DNA from 2 places in the Streptomyces sp. NPDC090994 genome. Region 2 is predicted to be linked to the other one. Evidence: riboswitches for the same ligand, from Rfam matches in the RefSeq annotation. Region 2 holds a riboswitch; the other holds the start of a gene.

Region 1 (14,156 bases), on a different contig from region 2:
ATGCCGTGGGTCAGGTGACCCCCGTGGGCGAGGTCCAGGCCCATGATCGTGTCGCCGGGCTTCAGCAGCGCGGACATCGCCGCCGCGTTGGCCTGGGCGCCGGAGTGCGGCTGCACGTTGGCGTGCTCGGCGCCGAACAGGGCCTTGATCCGGTCGACGGCGATCTGCTCGACGACGTCGACGTGCTCGCAGCCGCCGTAGTAGCGGCGGCCCGGGTAGCCCTCGGCGTACTTGTTGGTCAGCACCGAGCCCTGGGCCTCCATCACCGCGGCCGGCGCGAAGTTCTCGGAGGCGATCATCTCCAGGGTGGACTGCTGGCGGCGCAGCTCGGCGTCGACGGCGGCGGCGACGTCGGGGTCGAGTTCGTGCAGCGGGGTGTTCAGGAGGGTCATCGCGAGGGCTCCTCAGCCGGCCGAGTAGGCGGTGTACTCGTCGGCGGAGAGCAGGTCGGCCGGCTCCTCGGCGACGCGCACCCTGAACAGCCAGCCGCCCTCGAAGGGCGCGGAGTTCACCAGCGACGGGTCGTCGACGACGTCCTCGTTGACCTCGGTGACCTCGCCGGAGACGGGGGAGTACAGGTCGGAGACCGACTTGGTCGACTCCAGCTCGCCGCAGGTCTCGCCCGCGGTCACGGTGGCACCGGTCTCGGGGAGCTGGACGAAGACGACGTCACCGAGGGCGTTGGCCGCGTGCTCCGTGATGCCGACCGTCGCGACGCCGTCCTCGGCGGCCGACAGCCACTCGTGCTCCTTGCTGTAGCGGAGCTGCTGGGGGTTGTTGCTCATGGCTGAATTCTCCCGTAAGTGGTGGAGTGGCGGTGAATGAGGGGATGCCGGAAGGCAGGCGTGCTCGCCTCCGGCGCTGGTCGCTGACTTCTGGACTTCTCGACCGCTGACGCGGTCGCCTACTTCTCGCGCCGGTAGAACGGCAGCGCCACGACCTCGTACGGCTCGTGGCTGCCGCGGATGTCCACGCCGACCCCGGGCGTCCCCGGCGCCGCGTGCGCCGCGTCGACGTACGCCATCGCGATCGGCCTGCCCAGCGTGGGGGAGGGGGCGCCGGAGGTGACCTCGCCGATCACCCGGCCGCCGGCGACCACCGCGTACCCGGCGCGCGGGACCCGGCGGCCCTCGGCGACCAGGCCGACCAAGACGCGCGGGGGGCTGTCCTGGGCGCGGGAGGCGGCCTCGGCCAGCGCCGTGCGGCCCACGAAGTCGCCGTCCTTCTCGAACTTCACCACCCGGCCGAGCCCGGCGTCGAAGGGCGTCAGCGCGGTGGTCAGCTCGTGCCCGTACAGCGGCATGCCCGCCTCCAGGCGGAGCGTGTCCCGGCAGGACAGGCCGCACGGCACCAGACCGGCGGACGCGCCCGCCTCGGTCAGCGCCCGCCACAGCCGCTCCGCGCCGTCCGGGGCGACGAACAGCTCGAAGCCGTCCTCGCCGGTGTAGCCGGTGCGCGCGATCAGGGCGGGCACGCCGGCGACGGTGCCCGGCAGGCCGGCGTAGTACTTCAGCCCGTCCAGGTCGGCGTCGGTCAGCGCGGCGAGGATGCCCGCCGACTCCGGCCCCTGCACGGCGAGCAGCGCGTAGGCGTCGCGGTCGTCACGGACCTCGGCGTCGAAGCCGGCCGCCCGCTCGGTGAGCGCGTCCAGCACCACCTGGGCGTTGGAGGCGTTGGCGACGACCAGGTACGTGTCGTCGGCCGTCCGGTAGACGATCAGGTCGTCCAGGATGCCGCCGTCCGCCCGGCAGATCATGGTGTAGCGGGCGCGGCCCGGCCGCACGGTGCCGATGCTGCCGACCAGCGCGAAGTCCAGCAGCGCGGCTGCCTGGGGGCCGGTGACCGTGATCTCGCCCATGTGCGAGAGGTCGAAGAGCCCGGCCCGGGTGCGTACGGCGGTGTGCTCGTCGCGCTCGGAGCCGTAGCGCAGCGGCATGTCCCAGCCGGCGAAGTCGGTCATGGTCGCGCCGAGCGCGCGGTGCACCGCGTCGAGCGCGGTGCGGCGGGGCAGGGTACTGCTCATCGGTCGTCTCCCAGGGCAGGACGGCACGGGCGAGGAAGGCCCTCCCCATCTGTCATCGGTACCTGAGAGGTTCGCCGTGACCACGCCTGTCACCGGAGTACCGGTCGTGGTCAGGACTTGCACCTTGGGTGGGGCCGCCCGGAGGGCGGCCCGCTTTTCAGATGTGCCTCGCCCGCGCGGTGACGGGGCCTGAGAGATTCAAGGGAGGAACTTGCTCCTTCGGCGCCCCGGCGACGGCCGGGGACTCTCCCGCGCGGATTCAAACGGCCGGTATGCAGTTGGCGCGGCCACAGTAGCACCGCCCCCGGTGCCGCCCCCGGCGCCGCCTTTGTGACCGGCTTGTGGCGCGAAGCGAACGAAATCGCGAGACCGCGGCATTACCTTCTCTTTACACTCGACGGGGATGGAACACGTGAACCGCCCCAGGGGAGGACGATCACGGTGAACAGGACCACGGCATACGCCACGACCTCGGGAGTCGCGCTGCCCGAGCAGCACACGGCCCCGGCCCGGGAGGCGTGCGCCGCACGGCCCGCACCCGTCGTCCGCGACCTGCGGGACCGGGCGGGCCGCAGCCCGCACGCCCTGCTCTTCGGCCCGAAGGACCTCGTCGCGGTCACCGGCCTGCCCGGCAGCGGCAAGTCCACGCTGATGGAGCGGACCGTGCGCGGGACCCGCATCGACTCGCAGGACACCCGCGACCGCTGGGAGCGGCGCATGCCCCGCTTCCTGCCGTACGCGGTCTACCGCCCCCTCGTCCGGATCGCCCACTACGCCGGGCTGCGCCGCGCCCTGCGCTCCGGCGAGGGCGTCGTCGTGCACGACTGCGGCACCCAGACCTGGGTGCGCCGCTGGCTGGCCCGCGAGGCCCGGCGGCGCGGCGGCACCCTGCACCTGCTGCTGCTCGACGTCGACGCCGAGCAGGCGCTCCAGGGCCAGCGCGAGCGCGGCCGGGGCGTGTCCCGGTACGCGTTCCTGCGCCACCGCGCGGCCACCCGCCGGCTGCTGAGCGCGGCCCAGCGGGGCGAGCTGCCGCCCGGCTGCGGCGCCGCCGTCCTGCTCGACCGCGCGGCGGCCGACACCCTGCGCCGGATCGGCTTCACCGGCTGACCGGTAGCCTTTTCAGCCACACCAGCGGTTCCCCACAGGCGGTAGGCAAGCAGATGGACTTCCCGGCGCAGGCGCACCCTCACCCGCACGGCGGATGGCCCGGCAACGAACTGGAGGAGGTGCTCTCCGCCGCCCTCGGCGTGCCGGGCGCCGGCGGCCGGATAGTCGAGGTCCTCGGCCGCAGCTTCGTCTGGGTCCCGCTGCCCAACGGCGGCGGCCCGCACAGCGGCCCCCTGGACCTGCCCACGCTGGAGATCCAGGGCCAGGCGTACGTCCCGGTGTTCAGCTCCGAGGAGCAGTTCCGCCAGGTCGTCGGCGCGCACATGGCGTACACCATCGCCCCCGCCGTGGAGTTCGCCCGCGGACTGCCCCCGCAGGTCGGCATCGCCGTCAACCCGGACGGGGTCGTCGGCATCCCGCTGCCGCCGCCCGCCGTGGCCGAGCTGTGCCGCGCCGGACGCGGCCCGCTGGACGGCCCCGCCGGCGGCGGCCGGGTCCGGCTGTTCGAGCCCGACTGGCAGGACGACCCGGTGGACTTCCTCTCCGCGGCCTCCGCCGAGTTCGCCGCGACCGGCGTGGTCCGTACCGCCCGCCGCTGCCTGGCCGCCATCGAGACCGCCGACCCGGTCATGTTCGTCGGCGTCGAACTCACCCACTGGGAGGGCGACGCCCGCGCCGTCCCGCTGGACGCCCTCGGCCGCGCCCTGGGCCGCGTCCCGGTCAAGTGGCCGGTCAACCTGGTCCTCCTGGAGGCCGCCCAGGACCCGGTCTGCGACTGGCTGCGCGACCGCGTGCGGCCCTTCTACCAAGGGGACTTGTGAGCCCCGCGCGGCACAGCGCCCCTTGAGGCGCACGGGGCCGCACCGGCCTGCGGCTCCGCCGCGTGGGCGCGACGAGCCGCGACGCGCCCGCACCCGCCCCGGCACGAGTACTCCCGAGCTGCCCCGGCACGAGCACCCCCGAGCTGCCCCGGTACGAGCACCCCCGAGCTGCCCCGGCACGAGCACCCCCGGGCTGCCCCGGCACGAGTACTCCCGAGCTGGAGGGCGCCCGGCAACCGCGAAGCGACTTAAGCTTGGACCCCACCACGCACGCTTCCCGAAGGGTCGGTAAAACGTGAGCGCGAGCGGTACCGCCGCAGCCGGGCAGGTCGAGCACATGCTGCGCCAGGTGACGCCCGGCCGCTACGACGCCTACGAGTCACTGCTGCGCGCCCTCGCGGCCCCCGATTCCGGCCAGGTCTGGATGCTGCTCTGGCACGGCCAGGCGGGCTCCCCGGACGCCCAGTACGGGAACATGGAGGTCGACGGCCACGGCTACGCGCCCTGCGTCACCTCCGCCCAGGAGCTGTCCGCCAGCGGCTGGAACCGGTCCTACGAGGTGGTCGACGGGCTGGAGGTCGCCCGCGCCCTGTTCCCCGACCGCTTCGGCCTCTGGCTCAACCCGCACGCCCCCGGCGGCGGCGTCGGCATCCCCTGGCTCGACCTGCGCCGCATCGCCACCGGCCTGGACCGCCAGCCCGCCGGCCCCCTGCGGCTGTCCGAACCGGCCATCGAGACCCCGCAGTTCTACGCCCTGCTGACGCAGAACGCCCACCGTACCCCGGTCGTCCGCTCGCTGCGCCGCGCCTGGGTGCAGCCGGCGCTCGGGGCGCCGTACCTGGCCATCGGCCTCGACGTGTACGACACCTCGCCGCCGGCCGTCGGCGCGGTGCGCGCGATGATGCAGCAGTCCGTCGGCGCGGTGCCGGACGGGCTGGCGGTGTCGACCGTGGCGATGTCTGACGCGCTGGACCCGGTCGCCATGTGGCTGCGCTCCAATGCCCGTCCGTTCTACGACCGGGAGGCCCACGCGGCCCCCGCCCAGGCGCCCGCGAGCGGGTACGGCTACCCTCCGGCAGGCGGCCGGTACTGACAGCGGAAGATGAGATTCCGCTGAGTAGCGGAGCGATCTCCGCGCGTAGAGCGAAGGGGAACGTCCCCTTCTGTCCCTGGTGCCCCAACTCCTCCATGTCCGCAGGGTGTTACCCGGCGTCCGGATAACGGAAACCCTCAGACAGCATCACGGTTGCGCATCCATTCACCGCCAAGTCTGGCAACAGATCACCCATGCGTTGAAGACTCCCGCACCAGGGGTGTTCGCCCCTGTGTACTACGGACTGATCACGCCGCCACAGCGGCAAGTGCGGGCCGGCTACCGCCGGTTGAGAGGGGTCCCTGCCAGATGACGGCACCATTGCACGAGCCGACCGCCGAAGCGGCCCCGAGCGCTGCCGAGGAGGCGGCGGTCGCCGGCGCCGAGGCCAAGTCGGTACAGGGCCGGTCCCTCGGCCGTATCGCCTGGGAACGCCTGAAGCGGGACAAGCTCGCCCTCGCGGGCGCCGTCGTGGTGCTCTTCCTCGTCGTGGTCGCGCTGCTCGCGCCGGTCATCACGGGCCTGCTCGGGCAGGACCCGAACGAGTACCACGAGGACCTGATCGACCCGCTGTTCGGCACCCCCGTGGGCTCGCTCGGCGGGATCAGCGGCGACCACCTGCTCGGTGTCGAGCCGGTCAACGGCCGCGACATCTTCGCCCGCATCCTCTACGGCGCCCGCATCTCGCTGCTGGTCGGTTTCCTCTCCGCCATCGTGGCCGTCATCCTCGGCACGGTCCTCGGTGTCCTGGCCGGCTTCTTCGGCGGCTGGGTGGACTCCGTCATCAGCCGGGTGATGGACGGCCTGCTGGCCTTCCCGCAGCTGCTCTTCATCATCGCGCTGGTCTCGGTGATGCCCAACGACATGCTGGGCCTGCACGGAACCGGCGTGCGCGTCTTCGTGATGATCCTGGTCATCGGCTTCTTCGGCTGGCCGTACATCGGACGCGTGGTGCGCGGCCAGACGCTCTCGATGCGTGAGCGCGAGTACGTCGAGGCCGCCCGTTCCCTGGGCGCGGGGCAGCTGTACATCCTGTTCAAGGAACTGCTGCCCAACCTGGTCGCGCCGATCATCGTCTACACGACGATGATGATCCCCACCAACATCCTCACCGAGGCGGCCCTCAGCTTCCTGGGCGTGGGTGTCAAGCCGCCCACGGCATCGTGGGGGCAGATGCTGTCGAGCGCGATCGAGTACTACGAGTCGGACCCCATGTACATGGTGGTCCCCGGCGTGGCGATCTTCATCACCGTGCTCGCCTTCAACCTCTTCGGCGACGGCGTGCGTGACGCGCTGGACCCGAAGGGCTCCCGCTGAACACCCGCACGCACAAGCGTCCCGTGGCACCTGCACGGGGTCTCTCATCTAATCCGGAGGATCCGAGATCGTGACTACCCAACGCACCTCAGGGCGGCGTAAGCAGGCTCTGGCCGCTGCCGCAGTGGTCGCCGCGCTGCTGACCACGGCGGCGTGCGGCGGCGGTGACAGCGACGGGGGATCGAAGAACGGCGCGGCCGGCTTCGACGCCGCGAACAACAAGGTCGCCCAGGCGTCGCTGGCCAAGAAGGGCGGCACGCTGAAGTTCGGCGGCGCCCAGGACGCCGACTCCTGGGACACCACGCGCGGCTACTACGGCTTCATGTGGAACTTCTCCCGCTACTACAGCCGTCAGCTCGTCACGAACAAGACGGAGCCGGGTTCGGCGGGCGCCGAGATCACCCCGGACCTCGCCACCTCGACCGCCGAGGTCTCCGACGACGGCAAGACGTACAAGTACACCCTGCGCGACGGCATCACCTGGGAGGACGGCAAGCCGATCACGTCCCAGGACGTCAAGTACGGCATCGAGCGCGTCTGGGCGCAGGACGTGCTGTCCGGCGGTCCGACGTACCTCAAGGAGGTGCTCGACCCCAAGGACGAGTACGAGGGCCCGTACAAGGACAAGTCCAAGGACAAGCTGGGTCTGAAGGCGATCGAGACGCCGGACGACAAGACCATCGTCTTCAAGCTGCCGAAGGCCAACTCGGACTTCGAGGAGATGCTGGCGCTCACCTCCGCCTCCCCGGTCCGCCAGGACAAGGACACCAAGTCCAAGTACGGCCTGCACCCGTTCTCCTCCGGCCCGTACAAGTTCCAGTCCTACACGCCGGGCAAGGAACTCACCCTGGTCCGCAACACGGAGTGGAAGCAGGACTCCGACCCGGTCCGCAAGGCCTACCCGGACAAGATCACCGTCGAGTTCTTCTCCGACGCCAACCAGCTCGACCAGCGCCTGCTCAACGGCGACATCGACCTGGACATCAACCAGACCGGCATGTCTCCCCAGGGCCGTACCACGGCGCTGAAGGAGTACAAGGAGAACCTGGACAACCCGGTCTCCGGCTACATCCGCTACGCGGTGTTCCCGCAGAGCGTGGCGCCGTTCGACAAGCTGGAGTGCCGCAAGGCCGTCATCCTCGGCGCCGACCACGTCTCGCTGCAGACCGCGCGCGGCGGCCCGATCGCCGGCGGTGACATCGGCACCAACATGCTGCCGCCGTCCGTCCCGGGCGCCGAGGGCCAGAAGTACGACCCGTACAAGCTCGCCGGCGACAACAAGAAGGGCAACGTCGAGGAGGCCAAGGCGGCGCTGAAGGCCTGCGGCCAGCCCAACGGCTTCAAGACCACCATCGCGGTCCGCAACAACAAGCCGGTCGAGGTGGCCACCGCCCAGTCGCTCCAGGCGTCGCTGAAGAAGATCGGCATCACCGCCGAGATCGACCAGTACGACGGCTCGCAGACCGCCGGCATCATCGGCAGCCCCTCGAACGTCAAGAAGAAGAACTACGGCATCATCATCATGGGCTGGGGCCCGGACTTCCCGTCCGTCCAGGGCTACGGTCTGCCGCTGTGGGACAGCGACTACATCCTGGAGAGCGGTAACAACAACTACGCGCTCATCAAGGACAAGGAGATCGACGGCCTGTTCGACGACTACGTCGACACGCTGGACGACGCCGGCAAGGCCAAGATCGCCACGGAGATCAACCACAAGGTGATGGAGGGCGCGTACTACCTGCCCTTCGTCTTCGAGAAGTTCGTCAACTGGCGCTCCAGCCGCCTGGCGAACGTGTACACCACCGACGGCTACAGCGGTATGTACGACTTCGTCAACCTCGGCCTGAAGTCCACGAAGTAACCGGTAAACACCCGCCGTACGGCACGAAAGGCAGGTGAAGGCCGGCGCGGCGTGACCGCGGGCCCCGGACAATCTCCGGGGCCCGCGGTACCGCGGCGGGCCGCACGCTGTGCTCGCTTACCTCATCAGGCGGCTGTTCGCCGCCGCAGTGATGCTGGTGGTCATCATCCTGGTGGTCTTCGGCATCTTCTTCCTCGTCCCCAAGTGGGCGGGCGTCGACATCGCCTCGAGCTTCGTGGGCAAGCAGGCCGACCCGGCCGCCGTCGAGGCGGTGCGGCAGAAGCTGGGCCTGAGCGACCCGATCTACTCCCAGGTCTGGGAGTTCTTCAAGGGCATCTTCGTGGGCCGCACCTACGCGGGCGGCGGCGACGTCACCCACTGCGCCGCCCCCTGCTTCGGGTACTCCTTCCGCAGCGAACAGGCCATCTGGCCGGTGCTGACCGACCGCTTCCCGGTGACCCTGGCGCTGGCGCTCGGCGCGGCCGTGCTGTGGCTGATCTTCGGTCTGGCGGCCGGTGTGCTCTCCGCGCTGAAGCGGGGCAGCTTCTGGGACCGCGGCGCGATGGTCGTGGCCCTGGCGGGCGTCTCCCTGCCGGTCTACTTCACCGGCATGGCCAGCCTGGCGGTCTTCGCGTTCGGGCTCGACTGGCTCGACGCCCGGTACGTACCCCTGGCGGACAGCTTCACCGGCTGGTTCGGCGGCCTCATCCTGCCGTGGATCACCCTGGCGTTCCTCTACGCCGCGATGTACGCCCGGATCACCCGCGCCACCATGCTGGAGATCCTCGGCGAGGACTACATCCGCACCGCCCGCGCCAAGGGCCTGCGGGAGCAGACCGTCATCGGCAAGCACGCCATGCGCTCCACGCTGACGCCGATCCTCACCATGCTGGGCATGGACCTCGGCGCCCTCATCGGCGGCGCCATCCTCACCGAGACCACGTTCAACCTGCCCGGTCTCGGCCAGGCGGTGCTGGCCGCCATCCGCAACCAGGACCTGCCCGTCATCCTGGGCGTCACCCTGATCACTTCTCTCGCGGTGCTCATCGCCAACCTCGTGGTGGACGTCCTGTACGCCGTGATCGACCCCCGAGTGAGGCTCGCATGACCGACCTCAGCAAGAGCGGAGCCGCGGTGGGCGAGCCCACCGGCACCTCTCCCGCGCCGACCGCCTTCCTCGAAGTACGCGACCTGAAGGTGCACTTCCCGACCGACGACGGCCTGGTCAAGTCCGTCGACGGGCTCAGCTTCCAGCTGGAGAAGGGCAAGACCCTCGGCATCGTCGGCGAGTCCGGCTCCGGCAAGTCGGTCACCTCGCTGGGCATCATGGGCCTGCACACCGCCGGCCAGTACGGCAAGCGCAAGGCGCAGCTGTCCGGCGAGATCTGGCTCGACGGCACCGAGCTGCTCTCCTCCGACCCGGACGAGGTGCGCAAGCTGCGCGGCCGCCAGATGGCGATGATCTTCCAGGACCCGCTGTCCGCGCTGCACCCGTACTACACGATCGGCCAGCAGATCGTGGAGGCGTACCGCGTCCACCACCCCGTGGACAAGAAGACCGCCAGGCGCCGCGCCGTGGAGATGCTCGACCGGGTCGGCATCCCGCAGCCCGACAAGCGGGTGGACAGCTACCCGCACGAGTTCTCCGGCGGCATGCGCCAGCGCGCGATGATCGCGATGTCGCTGGTCAACAACCCCGAGCTGCTGATCGCCGACGAGCCGACCACCGCCCTGGACGTCACCGTCCAGGCGCAGATCCTGGACCTGATCCGGGACCTGCAGAAGGAGTTCGGCTCCGCGGTCATCATCATCACCCACGACCTGGGCGTCGTCGCCGAACTCGCCGACGACCTGCTGGTGATGTACGGCGGCCGGTGCGTGGAGCGCGGCCCGGCCGAGAAGGTCTTCTACGAGCCCCGCCACCCCTACACCTGGGGCCTGCTCGGCTCGATGCCGCGGCTCGACCGCGAGCAGCAGGAGCGGCTGATCCCGGTCAAGGGCTCGCCGCCCTCGCTCATCAACATCCCGTCCGGCTGCGCCTTCAACCCGCGCTGCCCGTACGCCGACGTGCCCAAGGACGACATCACCCGCACGGTCCGGCCCGAGCTGACCGAGGTCGGCAGCAAGCACTGGGCCGCCTGCCACATGTCGCAGGAGCAGCGGGAGCGTATCTGGACCGAAGAGATTGCGCCGAAGCTGTGAGTGACAAGGCAGAGGACACACCGGTGAGCATCCCCGCGCAGAGCGAAGGCACCGTGATCACCAAGGACGCCGCCCCCGGCGAGGTGCTGCTGAAGGTGAGCGGGCTGGAGAAGCACTTCCCGATCAAGAAGGGGCTGCTCCAGCGGCAGGTCGGCGCGGTGCACGCGGTCGACGGACTCGACTTCGAAGTCCGCTCCGGTGAGACCCTCGGCGTCGTGGGCGAGTCCGGCTGCGGCAAGTCGACCATGGGCCGGCTGATCACCCGGCTGCTGGAACCGACCGCGGGCAAGATCGAGTTCGAGGGCAAGGACATCACCCACCTCGGGGTCGGCGGGATGCGCCCGCTGCGCCGCGATGTGCAGATGATCTTCCAGGACCCGTACTCGTCGCTGAACCCGCGCCACACCATCGGCACCATCGTCAGCGCCCCCTTCAAGCTCCAGGGCGTCGAGCCCGAGGGCGGCGTCAAGAAGGAGGTGCAGCGGCTGCTGTCGGTGGTCGGGCTCAGCCCCGAGCACTACAACCGCTACCCGCACGAGTTCTCCGGCGGCCAGCGCCAGCGCATCGGCATCGCCCGCGCGCTCGCCCTGAAGCCCAAGCTGGTCGTGGCCGACGAGCCGGTCTCCGCGCTGGACGTCTCCATCCAGGCCCAGGTCGTCAACCTGCTCGACGACCTCCAGCAGGAGCTGGGCCTGACGTACGTGATCATCGCGCACGACCTCTCCGTCGTCCGGCACGTCTCGGACCGGATCGCGGTGATGTACCTCGGCAAGATCGTCGAGCTGGCCGACCGCGACCTGCTCTACAAGACGCCGATGCACCCGTACACCAAGGCGCTGATGTCGGCGGTCCCGATCCCGGACCCCGCGCGCCGCGGCGCCCAGAGCGAGCGCATCCTGCTCAAGGGCGACGTGCCCTCGCCGATCTCGCCGCCCAGCGGCTGCCGCTTCCACACCCGGTGCTGGAAGGCGACGGAGGTGTGCAGGACCACCGAGCCGCCGCTGAAGGAGCTGCGGCCGGGACAGCAGGTGGCCTGCCACCACCCGGAGAACTTCGCCGACCAGGCCCCGCAGGACGTCGTCCTGCTCTCCGACGCCAAGGAGGCGGCGGAGCTGGTCTCCGAGGAGGCGCTCGCGGCGTCGGCGGCGACCTCGGCGGCGGTGGCGGCGGAGGTCGCGTCCGAGGCGGCGACGGAAGAGCAGACGGAGAACAAGACCGCCGAGGAGAAGTAGTCCACCGGCTGTGGCGCACGGTTGCCGTCGCGGTCTGCCCAGCGAGCCCCCGCCTTCGTTCGCAAGGCGGGGGCTCGCCCGCGGGTGAGAATGACCGGGTGTACCAGCAACTGTTCACCCCGTCCGTCCAGCACACGCTCGATCTGATCGGCATCTTCGTCTTCGCGATCTCCGGCGCGCTGCTGGCCGTCCGCAAGAACTTCGACGTGTTCGGCATCGCCGTCCTCGCCGAGGTCACCGCGCTCGGCGGCGGACTCTTCCGGGACCTGGTGATCGGCGCCGTACCGCCCGCCGCCTTCACCGACCTGGGGTACTTCGTCACCCCGCTGCTCGCCACCGCGCTGGTCTTCTTCCTCCACCCGCACGTCGAGCGCCTCCAGACCGGCGTCAACGTCTTCGACGCGGCCGGGCTCGGCCTGTTCTGCGTGGCCGGCACCACCAAGGCGTACGACTACGGCCTCGGCCTGACCGCCTCCGCCTGCCTCGGCCTGGCGACCGCGGTCGGCGGCGGCGTGCTGCGGGACGTGCTCGCCAACGAGGTGCCCTCCCTGCTGCGCTGGGACCGCGACCTGTACGCCGTGCCCGCGACCGTCGGCGCCACGATGGCCGCCCTGTGCATCCGCTTCGACGTCCTCACCCCGCTCACCACCACCCTCGCGGTGGTCACCGCGTTCGTGCTGCGGCTGTGCGCGATGCGGTTCCACTGGCGGGCGCCGAGGGCCTGGAACCGGCGGTCGACGGTGCTGGAGGCGGAGTAGCTGCCGCCAGGGCATGCAAAGCTACCGCTTAGTATTCTTCTGCTGTAGCGTGCAGCCATGCCAGAAGCAGCCTCCGCAGCGGCCGCACGGGCCACCCTCGGTGACAGCGAGTTCGACCGGGACACCGCCCTCACCCCGCGCGAACCCGGCGTCTACGCCCTCGACCTCTCCGCCGACTGGACCGTCTTCGGTGTGGTGAACGGCGGTTACCTGCTGGCGGTCCTGGGCCGCGCGCTCGCCGACGCCCTGCCGCACCCCGACCCGTTCACCGTCTCGGCGCACTACCTGACCGCGTCCCGCCCCGGCCCGGCCCTCGTCCGCACCGAGACCATACGCACCGGCCGCACCCTCTCCACCGGCCAGGCGTCCCTCTTCCAGTACGACGAGGAGGGCAACGAGGTCGAACGCATCCGCGTCCTCGCCTCCTACGGCGACCTGGGCACCCTGCCCGACGACGTCCGCACCTCGGCCGAGCCGCCCGCGATGCCGCCGCTCGACCAGTGCCTCGGCCCCCAGGACGGACCCGCGCCGGTCTCCGGCGGCTCGGCCTTCGCCGACCGGCTGCTGCTCAAACTGGACCCGGCGACGCTGGGCTGGGCGCTCGGGCGGCCCTCGGGCAAGGGGGAGATGCGGGCCTGGTTCGCGCTCGCCGACGGCCGCGACGCCGACCCCTTCGCCCTGCTCCTCGCGGTCGACGCGCTGCCGCCGACCGCCTTCGAGATGGGCCTGTCCGGCTGGGTCCCCACGGTCGAACTCACCGTCCACGTACGGTGCCGCCCGGCTCCGGGCCCGCTGCGCGTGTCCGTCACCACCCGCAACCTCGCCGGCGGCTTCCTGGAGGAGGACGCCGAGGTCTGGGACGGCGCGGGCCGGCTGGTGGCGCAGTCGCGGCAGCTGGCGCGGGTGCAGCTCGGCTGATCCGCGCTCGCCGCGCGTCCTCGCCCGCGTCGCGTGTCCGTGCGCGCCGGCGGGGCGGCCGGTGGGGGTGCCGGCGGGGCGGTCGGCGGTGGCTCAGTCCGTCCAGTGCTCCCGGCCGATGCCGATCAGCCGCAGCCGGCGGGAGGCCAGCCGGCGGACGCGTTCGTGTTCCTCGGCCGGGGCCTGCGCCGCGTCCAGGAAGAGGGAGGCGGTGCTCAGCATCTGGTCGACGTAGAGGCCCGCGAGCATCAGCAGGTCGTCGTCGTGCCAGCCCGCCGACTCCGGGTCCGTGGCCAGCTCGGCCTTCACCTCCCCGGCGAACCGGGCGAGCTGCTCCCGTATCGCCTCCCGCACCGGCTGCACCCCGCCGTGGCGTTCGCGGGCGATGAAGCGCACGTGCGAGGGGTGCTCGCGCACATGGCGGGCGATCAGCTCGACGGCGCGGGCGATGCGTTCCTCGCGGTCCCCCTCCGGGGACAGCGTCGTCCGGATCATCGGGTGCAGGCTGCCCAGCGCCTCCTCGACCAGCGCGACGCCGAGGTCGGCCGTGGAGCGGAAGTGCCGGTAGAAGGCGGTCGGCGCCACGCCCACGGCGCGGGTGACCTCACGCAGCCCCAGGCTGCTCAGGCTCTGCTCCTCCAGCAGTTCGAGCGCCGCGTCCAGCAGCGCCTGCCGGGTCCGCTGCTTCTGGGCCTGCCGGACGCCGAGGGTGTGACTCATGCCATGTAGTTAACAACTGTTCTCCAGAATTGGAAAGTCGTCCCGCGCGCTAGACTGGGAACTCAGTGGACAAGTGTTACTACAACCGTTCACCGAATGTT
Region 2 (14,156 bases):
TGCTGGACGGGGAGCTGACCACGGCCGGGCGGCACCCGCAGAGCGACATCTTCCTGGACGACGTGACCGTCTCCCGCCGGCACGTGGAGTTCCGCCGGCAGCAGGACGGGTCGTTCACGGTTGCCGACGTGGGCAGCCTCAACGGTACGTACGTCAACCGGGAGCGGATCGACGAGGTCGCCCTGTCCAACGGTGACGAGGTGCAGATCGGCAAGTACCGGCTGGTCTTCTACGCGAGCCAGCGGGGCTACTGAGCCGCCCCGGGCTCCGTCCGGGGAGATCCCCAGGGAAGGGCCATGCTGCAAACACCGAGCGGTGGTGCCGGTCACGGCACCACCGCCACGGACGGACTGATGAGCATCGGCGCGGTGCTGAACGTGCTGCGCGACGAGTTCCCCGACATCACGATCTCGAAGATCCGTTTCCTGGAGTCGGAAGGGCTCGTGGAGCCGCGGCGGACGCCCGCGGGATACCGCAAGTTCAGCGCCCGTGATGTCGAGCGGCTCGGGCACGTCCTGCGGATGCAGCGGGACCACTATCTGCCGCTCAAGGTGATCCGCGAGCACCTGGACGCCATGGAGCGCGGGGAGGCCGTGCCGCTGCCCACGCTGGGGCGGCAGCGCGACGGTGAGGCGGCGCCGGAGCCCACCGCCGGGGCGACGGCGGCCCGGATCGGGCGGGAGGAACTGCTCGCCGCCGCCGGCATAGAGGAACGGCAGCTCGACGAGTGGGAGGCGTACGGGCTGATCGCGCCGCTGCCCGACGGGGCCTATGACGCGGAGGCGGTGACCGTGGCCACTCTCGTGGTGGAGCTGGGACGGTCCGGGATCGAACCGCGGCACCTGAGGGTGATGAAGGCCGCCGCCGACCGGGAGGCCGGGCTGGTGGACCAAGTGGTGGCCCCGCTCAAGCGCCACCGGAACCCGCAGACCAGGGCGCACGCGGAGGCCCGTACCAAGGAGCTGGCGGGGCTCGCGGTCAAGCTGCACGCGGCGCTGGTGCAGACCGCTCTCGGGGTACGGCTGCCCTGAGGCGGGACCGGATCGGCCCGAGGAGGGGCCAGGACTGCCCTGCGGGGGGCATGGATCGGCCCGAGGAGGGGCCGGGACCGCCCTGTGGAGGACCTGGATCGGTCACCCGTTCCCGGCCCGACTACCCAAACGTCCCGGGCACGGCCTAGGGTTGCTGTGTGAACGAGCTCGATGTCGTAGGTGTCCGGGTCGAGATGCCCTCCAACCAACCGATCGTGCTGCTGCGTGAAGTGGGAGGAGACCGTTACCTCCCCATCTGGATCGGTCCCGGGGAGGCGACGGCGATCGCCTTCGCCCAGCAGGGCATGGCTCCCGCACGGCCGCTGACCCACGACCTGTTCAAGGACGTGCTGGAAGCCGTCGGCCAGGAGCTCACCGAAGTGCGCATCACCGACCTGCGGGAAGGTGTCTTCTACGCCGAGCTGGTCTTCGCCAGCGGAGTCGAGGTGAGCGCCCGGCCGTCGGACGCCATAGCGCTGGCGCTGCGCACCGGGACGCCGATCTTCGGCAGTGACACGGTGCTGGACGACGCCGGTATCGCGATCCCGGACGAGCAGGAGGACGAGGTGGAGAAGTTCCGCGAGTTCCTCGACCAGATTTCGCCGGAGGACTTCGGCAGCAGCAATCAGTGACAGCCGTCCGAAAAGGACATTCGGCTAGCCTTTCCCCATGAGAGGGCACGGCAAACCACTCTTAGGGTGATTATCACTCGGCGTGCCGAGTGTGGCGATCGTTGACGCACCCTTGGTGACTGCCTACCTTCGAGGAGGCAGGTCAAGGACGGAGGTCGGCGTGAGAAGCAGCGGCGACGGTACGGTGGGGCGTGCTCCTGCACGCGGTCTCGGGGCGAGCGCTCCGTACCCTCCCGAGAGTTCTCGGATTCGTCCGGGTGGAGGATGCCCGCAGCCCGGCGGTACGGCCGGCCACGCCCCGCGGCGGCCCGCGGCGGTGCCGAGCGGCGAAGGGGCGGCGTCCATGGCGTCCGAGCAGATCGGTTACCGGGGGCCCACGGCCTGCGCGGCCGCCGGTATCACCTACCGGCAGCTCGACTACTGGGCCCGTACCGGACTCGTCGAACCGAGTGTGCGGCCGGCCCACGGGTCCGGGACGCAGCGTCTGTACAGCTTCCGTGACGTGGTCGTCCTGAAGATCGTCAAGCGGTTCCTCGACACCGGCGTGTCGCTGCAGAACATCCGGACCACGGTTCAGCACCTCAGGGAGAGCGGTTTTCGCGACCTGGAGCGGATGACGCTGATGAGCGACGGCGCCACGGTCTACGAGTGCACCTCGCCCGACGAGGTGCACGCGCTGCTCCAGGGCGGCCAGGGGATCTTCGGGATTGCCGTCGGCGTGGTGTGGCGGGACGTGGAGGCCGCCCTGTCGCAGCTGCACGGGGAGCGGGTGGACACGGGCGAGACCCTCGTCGGCCACAACCCGGCGGACGAGCTGGCCCGGCGGCGCAACCGGGCGGTCTGACCCCACGCCGGGCGTACCGGGGGCGGGGCCGTTGTCAGTGGCGTAGGGCAGCATCGGAGATGTGAGAACCGCGCCCACGATCCTGCATCTCGACATGGACGCCTTCTACGCCTCGGTGGAGCAGGCGTCGAAGCCGAGCCTGCGCGGGAAAGCCGTCGTGGTGGGCGGGCTGGGCCCGCGTGGCGTGGTGGCCACGGCCTCCTACGAGGCCCGGGTCCACGGCGTCCACTCGGCGATGCCCATGTCCCAGGCCCGGCGGCTCGCGCCCAACGCCGCCTACCTGGTGCCGCGCTTCCAGCTGTACCGCGCGGTCAGCGAGCAGGTGATGGGGCTGCTGCGGGCGCTGTCGCCGCTGGTGGAGCCGCTGAGCCTGGACGAGGCGTTCGTGGACCTGGAGGCCGGCGGGGCCGCCTGGGACGCGGACTCGGCGCGGCTGACCGGCGCGCGGCTGCGGGCGGACATCCGGGCCGTCACCGGGCTCACGGGCTCGGTGGGGCTGGCCGCGTCCAAGATGCTCGCCAAGATCGCCTCCGAGGACGCCAAGCCCGACGGGCTGGTGCTGATCGAGCCCGGCACCGAGCGGGACCTGCTCGCGCCGAAGTCCGTGCGGATCCTGCCCGGCGTGGGCCCGGCGACCGGCGACCACCTGCGGCGGGCCGGCATGACCACGGTCGGGGAACTTGCCGAGGCGGGCGAGGACGAGCTGGTCCGGCTGCTGGGCAAGGCGCACGGACACGCGCTGTACGCGATGGCGCTGGCGCACGACGAGCGGCCCGTGGTGGCCGAGCGGGAGGCCAAGTCGGTGTCGGTGGAGGACACCTACGACGTGGACATCCATGACCGCACCCGGGTCGGTCTGGAGGTGCGGCGGCTGGCCGGCCGGTGTGTGCGGCGGCTGCGCGAGGCGGGGCTGTCCGGGCGCACCATCGTGCTGAAGGTGCGGCGCTACGACTTCTCCACCCTGACCCGGTCCGAGACGCTGCGGGGGCCCACGGACGACCCGGCGGTGGTCGCGGAGGCGGCGGCGCGGCTGTTGGAGGCCGTGGACACCACCGGCGGGGTGCGGCTGCTCGGCGTGGGGGTCACCGGGCTGGCCGACTACACGCAGGAGGACCTGTTCGCACAGGCGGCCGGGGAGCGGGCGGGGGCGGAGGAGCCGGATCAGCCGTCGGCGCCGGCCGAGGAGGCCGACCGGGGCGGGACCGCCGAGCCTGACCTCCCGCCCGCCGAGCGCCGCTGGCCGTCGGGGCACGACGTGCGGCACGCCGTGTACGGGCACGGGTGGGTGCAGGGAAGTGGTCTGGGGCGGGTCACGGTGCGGTTCGAGACGCCGTTGTCGACCCGGCCGGGGCGGGTGCGGACCTTCCGGACCGACGATCCGGAGCTGGAGCCGGCGGATCCGCTGCCGTTGGTGGAGCGAAGACCCTCGGCCGCCGCCGGTCCGGTGGACGCGGTGGGGCCGGCGGGTGCGGGGTGACGGCCGGGGTGGGCGCGGTGGGCCTGTCGGCCGGTGCGGGTGGTGCCGATGGTGCTCGTGGTGCCGGTGGTGCGGCGGGGTGCCAGTGGTGCCAGTGGTGCCGGTGGTGTCGGTGGTGCGATGTGGTGCCGGTGGTGCGCGATGGTGCCAGTGGTGCGGGATGGTGCCGGTGGTGCGGGGTGGTGCAGGTTGGCGCGGGACGCGGTTGGTGTTGGTCGGGTCGGCGGCGCGCGCCGTGGACGCCGGTGAAGGGGGCGAGGTGCTGAGGCAGGTGGGGCGGACCTCGCGAGCGCGTTGATTCCGGAGCAGCGGCGCCACTCGTCGTCGCTGATTTCCAGCACGGGCCGGGCGGGTGGTCTGAGGTGGCCGTCCGGCGGCTCAGCGGTGCCGGGCGCGCCCCGTACCCGTACGCCTCAGGTCGGCTCCTCCTGGCCCGCCAGCTTGCCGAAGTCGCGGTCGGGCAGGGGGGACGGGGCTGCGGTGTCGAGGCCGTAGTGGTGGTAGAGCTGGAGTTCCTGCTCCGGGGAGAGGTGGCGGCCGACGCCGAAGTCGGGGGCTTCCTTGATGAGCGCGCGGTCGAACGGCACCCGCAGCGTGCCGTCGACCAGTTCGCTGGGCTCCAGGGGGACGAACGCGTCCCGGCCGAAGAGGCCGGTGCGTATGGCCGCCCATTCGGGTACGCCGGTGGCGTCATCGAGGTAGACCTCGTCGACGGTGCCGATCCTCGTGCCGTTGCGGTCGAACGCCTTGCGGCCGATCAGGTTGCGCGGGTCGATGTCGGTACGCACGGGCCCTCCAGGTGGTCGCCAACCATCCGGTACATCATCCGTAAGCACTACAAAAGAGCACATTCGGACGGGCGGCCACTCGAAAGACCGTGCGTGGGCCTCGCTGGTAGGCTGACGAACGGCTGCTGACCCCGTGCGGGAGAGTCCTCCGGATACCTCGGAGGCGCCGAAGGAGCAAATCCTCCCCGGAATCTCTCAGGCCCACGTACCGCACGGACGAGGTCACTCTGGAAAGCAGGGCGGGTGTCGACGGCTTCCGCTCTCACCGACGGTGAAAGCCGGGACGGCCCGACAGGATCCCGGTGAAGCTCTCAGGTCGAGATGACAGAGGGGGAGGCCGTCGGGGCACCCGTGCCGTGGTGCCCCTCGCAGGTCGCGTCAGACCAGGAGGCCTCCGCACAATGACAGCCCACCGCACTCCGCTCTCCGAGCTCGAACAGGGAACGCCGTTCGAGCAGCGCCACATCGGTCCCGACCACGAGGCCCGGGCCAAGATGCTCGCCCAGGTCGGGTACGGCTCGCTCGACGAGCTGACGGCCGCCGCCGTGCCGGACGTGATCAAGAGCGCCGGCGCCCTCGACCTGCCCCGGGCGCGCACGGAGGCCGAGGTGCTGGCCGAACTGCGCTCGCTGGCCGACCGCAACCAGGTGCTCGACTCGATGATCGGGCTCGGGTACCACGGCACGTTCACGCCGCCCGTGATTCTGCGCAACGTCATGGAGAACCCGGCCTGGTACACCGCGTACACGCCGTACCAGCCGGAGATCTCGCAGGGGCGCCTGGAGGCGCTGCTCAACTTCCAGACGATGGTGGCCGAGCTGACCGGGCTGCCGACCTCCGGGGCCTCGCTGCTCGACGAGGGCACGGCCGCCGCCGAGGCGATGGCGCTGTCGCGGCGGATGGGGAAGAACAAGAAGGGGCTGTTCCTGGTCGACGCGGACGCGCTGCCGCAGACCATCGCCGTGATCCGCACGCGGGCCGAACCGACCGGCGTCGAGGTGGTGGTCGCCGACCTCACCGACGGCATCCCGGCTCAGGTCGCGGAGCGGGAGATCAACGGCGTGCTGATCCAGTACCCGGGCGCCTCCGGTGCCGTACGCGACATCAAGCCGGTGATCGACCGGGCGCACGAGCTGGGCGCGCTGGTCACCGTCGCCGCCGATCTGCTCGCGCTGACGCTGCTGAAGTCGCCCGGTGAGCTGGGCGCCGACATCGCGGTGGGCACGACCCAGCGGTTCGGGGTGCCGATGGGCTTCGGCGGGCCGCACGCCGGCTACCTGGCCGTTCAGGAGAAGATGGCGCGCAGCCTGCCCGGGCGGCTGGTGGGCGTCTCCGTGGACGCCGACGGGAACCGGGCCTACCGGCTGGCGCTGCAGACCCGCGAGCAGCACATCCGCCGCGAGAAGGCCACCAGCAACATCTGCACCGCGCAGGTGCTGCTCGCCGTGATGGCCGGGATGTACGCCGTGTACCACGGCCCCGAGGGGCTGCGCGGCATCGCCCGGCGCACCCACCGGTACGCCGCCGTCCTCGCCGCGGGGCTCGCGGCGAGCGGTGTCGAGATCGTCCACGGCGACTACTTCGACACGGTCACGGCGCGGGTGCCCGGGCGGGCCGTCGAGATCGTGGCCGCGGCCCGGCAGAACGGGGTCAACCTGCGGCTCGTCGACGCCGACCACGTCTCCATGGTCTGCGACGAGACGACCACGCGCGCGCAGATCGGCGGAGTGTGGAACGCGTTCGGGGCCGAGGGCGACATCGAGGCGCTGGACGCGGCGACCGGGGACGCGCTGCCCGAGGGGCTGCTGCGCACCGACGACTTCCTGACCCACCCCGTCTTCCACCAGCACCGTTCCGAGACCGCGATGCTGCGCTACCTGCGCCGGCTGGCCGACCGGGACTACGCGCTGGACCGCGGCATGATCCCGCTGGGCTCCTGCACCATGAAGCTCAACGCGACCACCGAGATGGAGCCGGTGACCTGGCCCGAGTTCGGGCAGCTGCACCCCTTCGCCCCCGCCGAGCAGGCGCAGGGCTACCTCACGCTCATCCGGGAGCTGGAGGAGCGGCTGGCCGAGGTCACCGGGTACGACAAGGTCTCGCTCCAGCCCAACGCCGGGTCGCAGGGCGAGCTGGCCGGCCTGCTCGCCGTACGCGGATACCACCGGGCCAACGGCGACGAGCAGCGGACCGTCTGTCTGATCCCGTCCTCCGCGCACGGCACCAACGCCGCCAGCGCCGTCATGGCCGGGATGAAGGTCGTCGTCGTCAAGACCGCCGAGGACGGCGAGATCGACGTCGAGGACCTGCGGGCCAAGATCGAGCAGCACCGCGAGGAGCTGGCGGTGCTGATGATCACCTACCCGTCCACGCACGGCGTCTTCGAGGCGCACGTCGCGGACATCTGCGCGGCCGTGCACGACGCGGGCGGCCAGGTGTACGTGGACGGCGCCAACCTCAACGCCCTGGTCGGGCTCGCCCGGCCGGGCCACTTCGGCGGCGACGTCTCCCACCTGAACCTGCACAAGACGTTCTGCATCCCGCACGGCGGCGGCGGTCCCGGCGTCGGCCCGGTGGGCGTGCGGGAGCACCTCGCGCCGTACCTGCCCAACCACCCGCTCCAGCCCGCGGCGGGCCCGCAGACGGGCGTGGGGCCCATCTCGGCGGCGCCCTGGGGCTCGGCGGGCATTCTGCCCATCTCCTGGGCGTACGTCCGTCTGATGGGCGGTGAGGGGCTCAAGCGGGCCACGCAGGTGGCGGTGCTGTCCGCCAACTACGTCGCCAAGCGCCTGGAGCCGCACTACCCGGTGCTGTACACGGGGCCGGACGGGCTGGTCGCGCACGAGTGCATCATCGACCTGCGCCCGCTGACCAAGGCGACCGGCGTGAGCGTCGACGACGTCGCCAAGCGGCTGATCGACTACGGCTTCCACGCGCCGACGATGTCGTTCCCGGTGGCCGGGACGCTGATGATCGAGCCGACCGAGTCCGAGGACCTGACCGAACTGGACCGTTTTTGCGACGCGATGATCGCCATCCGTGCGGAGATCGAGAAGGTCGGCTCGGGCGAGTGGCCCGCGGACGACAACCCGCTGCGGGGCGCCCCGCACACCGCCGCCGCGCTCGCCGGCGAGTGGGAGCACGCGTACGCCCGCGAGGAGGCCGTCTTCCCGGCCGGGGTGTCGGCCGCCGACAAGTACTGGCCGCCGGTGCGCCGCATCGACCAGGCCTTCGGTGACCGGAACCTGGTCTGCTCCTGCCCGCCGCTGGAGGCGTACGAGGACTGAGCAGGACACGAGGAAGGGCCCCGCCGACCGGCGGGGCCCTTTCTGTTTCCGTCACACCGGGGAGCCGTAAAAGGTTCGCGGTATGAGTCGAATGTTTCGGCCTCAGGAGGCGGTCGGGATCCGGCGAGGACAGATTCGTTGTGTACGAGGGGTTGCCACCGATTACGCGCGGTCTCTAGGGTGCGGCAGCAACGCAGCTTTCTGGATTTTCTCCGAAACTTTCGCACTCAAGGAGCGCATCATGGGCGACCCGGCACTGTCCCGCCGCGGGTTCCTGGCGGCCTCGGCCGCGGCCGGTCTGGGCATGACGGTACTGAGCGGTTGCGGCGGTGACTCGGACGAAGGGGCGTCCGGGACCACCACCATCGAGTGGTGGAACATCTCCACGACCCAGCCGACGAAGGACGTCTGGGCGGCCCTCGCCAAGAAGTTCGAGGCACAGAACCCCAACGTCAAGATAAAGATCGTCCAGCTGGAGAACGACGCCTACAAGTCGAAGATGACGGCGCTCATCGCCTCCGGGAAGCTCCCGGACATCTTCCACACCTGGGGCGGCGGTGTCCTCAAGCAGCAGGTCGACGCGGGGCTCGTCGAGGACCTCACCGACCGCACCAAGGAGTGGTCCGACGGCATGCTCCCGGTCGCGAAGGAGCCGTACCTGATCGACGACCGGCTCTACGGCATCCCGTTCGACAGCGGCATGGTCGGCTTCTGGTACAACAAGGCGCTCTTCAAGAAGGCCGGCATCAGCGCTCCGCCCACCACCTGGAGCGGCTTCCTGGACGCCGTACGCGCGCTGAAGTCGGAGAACATCACGCCCATCGCCCTGGCCGGCAAGGAGAAGTGGCCCGGCATGTACTACTGGGCCTACCTCGCGATGCGGGTCGGCGGTGCCGAGGCCGTGCAGAAGGCCGCCGACGACAAGGACTTCACCGGGGCCGCGTTCGTCCAGGCCGGGCAGCACCTGAAGGAACTGGCCGCGCTCCAGCCGTTCCAGAAGGGCTTCCTCGGGGCCGCGTACTCCGCCCCCAACGGGCAGGCCGCCGCCGTCGGCAACGGCAAGGCGGCGATGGAGCTGATGGGCCAGTGGGCACCGGTGGTGCAGGCGGACTCGGGCAAGGGGCTCGGGGACGACCTCGGTTTCTTCCCGTTCCCGGCGGTCGAGGGCGGCAAGGGCGCCCTCACCGAGGTGTTCGGCGGGGCCAACGGGCACGCCCTGCGCAGGGACGCCCCGCAGGCGGCCGTCGACTTCCTGAAGTTCTTCGCCTCCGAGGCCACCGACCGGGAACTGGTCGCCAAGACCGGTGTCCTGCCCGTGGTCCCGGCCGCCGAGAGCGCGCTGACCGACGCCGACCTGAAGGCCGTACAGCAGCAGTTGAAGGGGGCCACCGGCTTCCAGCTCTACCTCGACCAGGCCTACGCGCCCGCCGTCGGGCAGGAGGTCAACGACAGCGTCGCCGCGCTCATCGCCGGCTCCAAGTCCCCCCAGCAGGTCGCCGAGTCGATCACCAAGGTCGCGAAGGAAGAGCAGTAACCACCGATGACCTCCACGTTCCTGCCGGACGAGCGGACCGGCCCCGGTGCCGACCTGCCGCCCCCGCCGGCCGCCGCGGCCCGGGGGCGGACCCGGCGCCGCATCACGCACTGGCTCACCGCGGTCGGCTTCCAAGTGCCCGCCCTGGTGCTGTTCCTGGTCCTCGTCGTGCTGCCGATCCTGTTCGCGCTGTACGCCGCCTTCTTCAGGTGGGGCGGCTTCGGCATGCCCTCGGACTACATCGGCACCGACAACTTCACCCGCCTCTTCGACGACCCGGTCTTCCTCGGCGACCTGTGGCGCTGCCTGGTCCTGGTGGTCCTCTCCCTGGCGCTGCAACTGCCGTTCGCGCTGGCCATGGCGGTCCTGCTGAACCAGCGGATGCGCGGCCGGGCGGTGTACCGGATGCTGTTCTTCGCCCCGTACGTGCTGTCCGAGGCCATCACCGGCGTGCTGTTCGGCATGATCTTCGCGCCGGACGACGGGCTCGCCGACCGGGTGCTGGGCGGCGTCGGCCTGGGCGGTGTCGGCGGGGAGTGGTTCGCCGACCCGTCGATGGTGATGGCGACCCTCTTCCTCGTCATGACGTGGAAGTACTTCGGCTTCCACATGATGCTCTACCTGGCCGGACTCCAGTCCATCCCGAAGGAGTTGACGGAGGCCGCGCTCATCGACGGGGCGGGCGCCTGGCAGCGCTTCCGCAACGTCACCCTGCCGCTGCTGGCGCCCACCCTGCGCATCAGCGTGTTCCTGTCCGTCATCGGCGCCATCCAGCTGTTCGACCTGGTGTGGGTGGTCACCCAGGGCGGACCCGACCACCACTCCGAGACCATGGCCGTGACCATGTTCCAGTTCGGGTTCAAGCGGTACCAGGTCGGCTACGCCAGCGCGATCAGCGTGGTCATGTTCGGCATCAGCCTCGTCTTCGCCCTCGCCTACCAGCGGTTCGTGCTGCGGCGCGACCTCCAGGGGGCCACCACGACCATGAGGGGAGACGGCAAGTGAGCGCCAAGTCCCGGGGGCGGACCCTGCCCCTGCACCTCGCCCTGACCCTCGTCGGCGCCGTCATGGCCGTACCGCTGCTGTACGCCGTGCTGTCCGGGTTCAAGTCCTCGGACCAGCTCTCCGACAACCCGGTGGGGCTGCCGAGCCCGTGGGTGTTCTCCAACTACACGGACATCCTCGGCTCGGGATCCTTCTGGCGGCTGGTCGGCAACAGCACGCTGATCGCCGTGGCGACCACCGTCCTCGTGGTCGCGGTCTCCGCGCTCGCCGCGTTCTCCTTCGCCCGGTTCGCCTTCCGCGGCCGGGAGGCGCTGTTCACGCTGTTCACGATGGGGCTGATGTTCCCCTTCGCGGTGGCGGCGCTGCCGCTGTTCCTGCTGCTGCGCTCGATGGGCCTGCTGGACAACCCGCTCGGCGTGATCCTGCCCCAGGCCGCCTTCGGGCTGCCGATGACCATCATCATCCTGCGCGGCTTCTTCCGGGAGATCCCCGGTGAGCTGGAGGAGGCGGCCACGCTGGACGGCTGCGGGCCGTTCGGCTTCTTCTGGCGGGTGCTGCTGCCGATGGCCCGGCCGGCGCTGGGGACGGTGTCCGTACTGGCCGTGGTCACCAGCTGGAACAACTTCTTCCTGCCGCTGCTGGTCTTCACCGACTCCACCTGGTGGACCATCCCGATCGGCGTCCAGCAGTTCCAGGGCCAGTACTCCGCGGACACCGCCCGGGTCTTCGCCTACCTGGTGCTGGCGATGGTGCCCGCCCTCGCCTTCTACTCGGTGGCCGAGCGGCAGCTCGTCGGCGGGCTCACGGCCGGGGCCACGAAGGGGTGACGGGGCGGTCAGGCGGCCGTCATCACCTGGCCGGCACCGAGCGGGCGGTGCGGGGCGATGATCCGGCCGTCCGGCAGGAGTTCGCCGGTGTCCTCGAAGAAGAGGACACCGTTGCACAGCAGGCTCCAGCCCTGCTCCGGGTGGTGCGCCACGAGACGCGCGGATTCCCGGTCGGCGGAGTCGGCTGACGGACACGGTGGCTGGTGCTGGCACATGGCGGGGTTCTTTCGCTCCGGAGTGATGGGTGGGTGTGCTGTCGTCTCTGTTCCGCGGCGTGACACGTGGTTCATGGCCGCCCCCCGTTGCATACGTCGGTCCGGACCCAGTGTTGCCCCACGGACGTCGATCCGCAGGTATTTCGCGGCACCGCCTCTCACAGGTTGAGGACGCGTCACCCGCCCGGACGGTTCAGTCCAACTGCGGTGTCCGTGTGGCCGGTTCACGGGGCCTGGAGGAGCCGGTCGGGGTGGGTGCCGGTTCGTGCGAGCGCGGGTGACCCCGCCGCCCTGTCGCCGGGCGGCGGGGTCACGTGGGGTTCGGTCTCTGTGGGGTTCGGTCTCTGTGGGGTTCAGGCGGGGGAGCGGAGCAGGGGCGTCGGTGTGGCCCGGTGGGTCAGGACCGGGAGCAGGTCCGCGACCCGGTGCGGCCGGTGCGCCGCGATGCCGGGCGGGGCCGGCGCCAGCGGCACCAGCAGGTCGCCGGCGTCCGGGTGGCCGACGGCGGCGTCGGCCGTGTGGTCGCCGTGCAGCCACAGGGTGAGCATGTACAGGCCGGGCACCGACAGCAGCCGCGGCTGGAACGGCTGGGCCACCGACTCGGCCTGGCGCAGCGCGCGTTCGGTCGCGGTGACGTAGGGGCCCTCGAAGAAGTGCGAGAAGGCCCAGCCGTCCGGGGTCAGCATGGTGTCCGCCGCGGCCACCACGCCCTCCCCGCTGCGGATCAGGAAGCGCCACCCGGCGAGCCGGACGGCCGGCACGCCCTCGGGGGTGACGTGGTCCAGGACGTGCACGGGCAGCGGCAGCTCGGGCGTGACCGGGCCGCGGGCGCCGAGCAGGGACGGGGTGCGGGCCTCGCGGACCGCGGTGGGCGAGGAGAGCGCGGTGAGGACGGTGCGCAGGGCGGGCGCGGGAGCCGGGGGGACATGCAGCGGCATGGTGGGTCGCCTCTCAGTCGAAGGCACGGTGGCGCGAGGGCGGGGCAGGGCGGCGTGGGGGCCGGGCGGACGACGCTGTCAGCTCGCAGGGGCAGAGAGACGAGGCCGGGTCCGAACGCCGGCAAGCGGGGGTGAGGGCTGCTGTACGTCGCCTCGGCGATCTCGACCGTAGGCGCCAGCTCTCTGCCGTGTCCGCAGAGTTTATACGACAAGTGTTCGTGGTGGGTTTCGGCTAGCGCTTTCCGGCAAGACGAACAAGGGCGCATCCGGTCGGCGATATGTGGAGGTTACCCTGATTTCGAACGGGCTGAACGCCGATGACCTCGGTGAATATCCGGGAAGTGGTCGGCCAATTGTCGTCGGGCTTTTCCACGAGTTCCCGGAGTCCGAAACCGGGTGTGCGCCATGCCCGGCGAATGTGCCTCCGGTCACATCGCGCCAGCGTAGCGGCTCGCGGGTCCGCGCGGGGACGTTATCGATCGCATCGGCTGGGCATCATCCATCCTGACCGGCACCCACCGGCGGCCGGACCCGGCCGCTGATCCGAGGAGGACGCTTCCATGGGGGAGAAGGTCGCGGCAGGCCAGGTGGACCTGTCCGATCGCCAGCACTACCGCGACAAGCTCCGCCGCTGTCTGACGGGTTTGGAGCGACTCCTGGCGGAGAAGCGGTTCGACCGTCCGAAGAACCTGATGGGGCTGGAGATCGAACTGAATCTCGTCGGCGCCGACGGGATGCCCAAAATGCTGAACGGGCAGGTCCTGGAACGCATCGCGAGCCGGGACTTCCAAACAGAACTCGCCATGTTCAACCTGGAAGTCAACATCGCTCCACACCGGTTGGAGGGCCGGGTATTCGACCGGCTCGCCGAGGAAATCGGCACCTCCTTGGCATATGCCGACCGAAAGGCCGGAGAGCTGGACGCGGGAATCGCGATGATCGGCATTCTGCCGACCCTGGACCGGGACGACCTGGTCTCCTCCAACCTTTCCGACGTGGACCGCTACGCCCTGCTCAACGACCAGATCGTGGCCGCCCGCGGCGAGGACTTCCACCTGGAGATCGACGGCGTCGAACGCCTCAGCTGCACCTCGAAGTCCATCGCCCCCGAGGCCGCCTGCACGTCGGTGCAACTGCACCTCCAGGTGACGCCGGAGCGTTTCGCCGGGGTGTGGAACGCCGCGCAGGCCGTCACCGCCGCGCAGATAGCCGTCGGGGCCAACGCGCCCTTCCTGTTCGGCCGCGAGCTGTGGCGGGAGTCCCGCCCGCCGCTGTTCCAGCAGTCCACCGACACCCGGCCGCCCGAGCTCCAGGCGCAGGGCGTGCGTCCGCGCACCTGGTTCGGGGAGCGGTGGGTTACCTCGGCCTACGACCTGTTCGAGGAGAACCTGCGCTACTACCCGGCCCTGCTGCCGATCTGCGACGACGAGGACCCCCTCGACGTCCTGGACGCGGGCGGCGTGCCGTCCCTCGCCGAGCTGGTGCTGCACAACGGCACCGTCTACCGCTGGAACCGGCCCGTCTACGGCGTCGCCGACGGCCTCCCGCACCTGCGGGTGGAGAACCGGGTGCTGCCCG

The links. A riboswitch is a leader RNA that binds a small molecule or an ion and turns the genes downstream of it on or off. The one in region 2 is predicted to bind glycine.
Region 1: it holds a riboswitch for glycine, as region 2 does, so the genes downstream of both, gcvT (glycine cleavage system aminomethyltransferase GcvT) here and gcvP (aminomethyl-transferring glycine dehydrogenase) in region 2, are expected to answer to the same signal.

Annotation. Positions count from the first base shown of each region.
Region 1 covers NZ_JBIVWS010000021.1:109,690-123,845, reverse strand. Annotated here, with positions in the region: gene glyA (serine hydroxymethyltransferase) at 1-392, opposite strand, end outside; gene gcvH (glycine cleavage system protein GcvH) at 405-785, opposite strand; gene gcvT (glycine cleavage system aminomethyltransferase GcvT) at 905-2,023, opposite strand; glycine riboswitch at 2,191-2,285, opposite strand; gene ACIQR3_RS31135 (AAA family ATPase) at 2,465-3,133, shown strand; gene ACIQR3_RS31130 (enhanced serine sensitivity protein SseB) at 3,187-3,954, shown strand; gene ACIQR3_RS31125 (enhanced serine sensitivity protein SseB C-terminal domain-containing protein) at 4,250-5,047, shown strand; gene ACIQR3_RS31120 (ABC transporter permease) at 5,357-6,364, shown strand; gene ACIQR3_RS31115 (ABC transporter substrate-binding protein) at 6,435-8,225, shown strand; gene ACIQR3_RS31110 (ABC transporter permease) at 8,335-9,333, shown strand; gene ACIQR3_RS31105 (ABC transporter ATP-binding protein) at 9,330-10,427, shown strand; gene ACIQR3_RS31100 (ABC transporter ATP-binding protein) at 10,451-11,659, shown strand; gene ACIQR3_RS31095 (trimeric intracellular cation channel family protein) at 11,758-12,417, shown strand; gene ACIQR3_RS31090 (thioesterase family protein) at 12,475-13,335, shown strand; gene ACIQR3_RS31085 (TetR family transcriptional regulator) at 13,429-14,055, opposite strand.
Region 2 covers NZ_JBIVWS010000026.1:6,351-20,506, forward strand. Annotated here, with positions in the region: gene ACIQR3_RS33130 (FHA domain-containing protein) at 1-254, shown strand, start outside; gene ACIQR3_RS33135 (MerR family transcriptional regulator) at 297-1,031, shown strand; gene ACIQR3_RS33140 (bifunctional nuclease family protein) at 1,190-1,663, shown strand; gene ACIQR3_RS33145 (MerR family transcriptional regulator) at 1,824-2,507, shown strand; gene ACIQR3_RS33150 (DNA polymerase IV) at 2,569-3,984, shown strand; gene ACIQR3_RS33155 (PRC-barrel domain-containing protein) at 4,398-4,772, opposite strand; glycine riboswitch at 4,899-4,993, shown strand; gene gcvP (aminomethyl-transferring glycine dehydrogenase) at 5,174-8,059, shown strand; gene ACIQR3_RS33165 (extracellular solute-binding protein) at 8,301-9,593, shown strand; gene ACIQR3_RS33170 (carbohydrate ABC transporter permease) at 9,600-10,598, shown strand; gene ACIQR3_RS33175 (carbohydrate ABC transporter permease) at 10,661-11,425, shown strand; gene ACIQR3_RS33180 (DUF5999 family protein) at 11,434-11,640, opposite strand; gene ACIQR3_RS33185 (hypothetical protein) at 11,994-12,578, opposite strand; gene ACIQR3_RS33190 (glutamate--cysteine ligase) at 13,139-14,156, shown strand, end outside.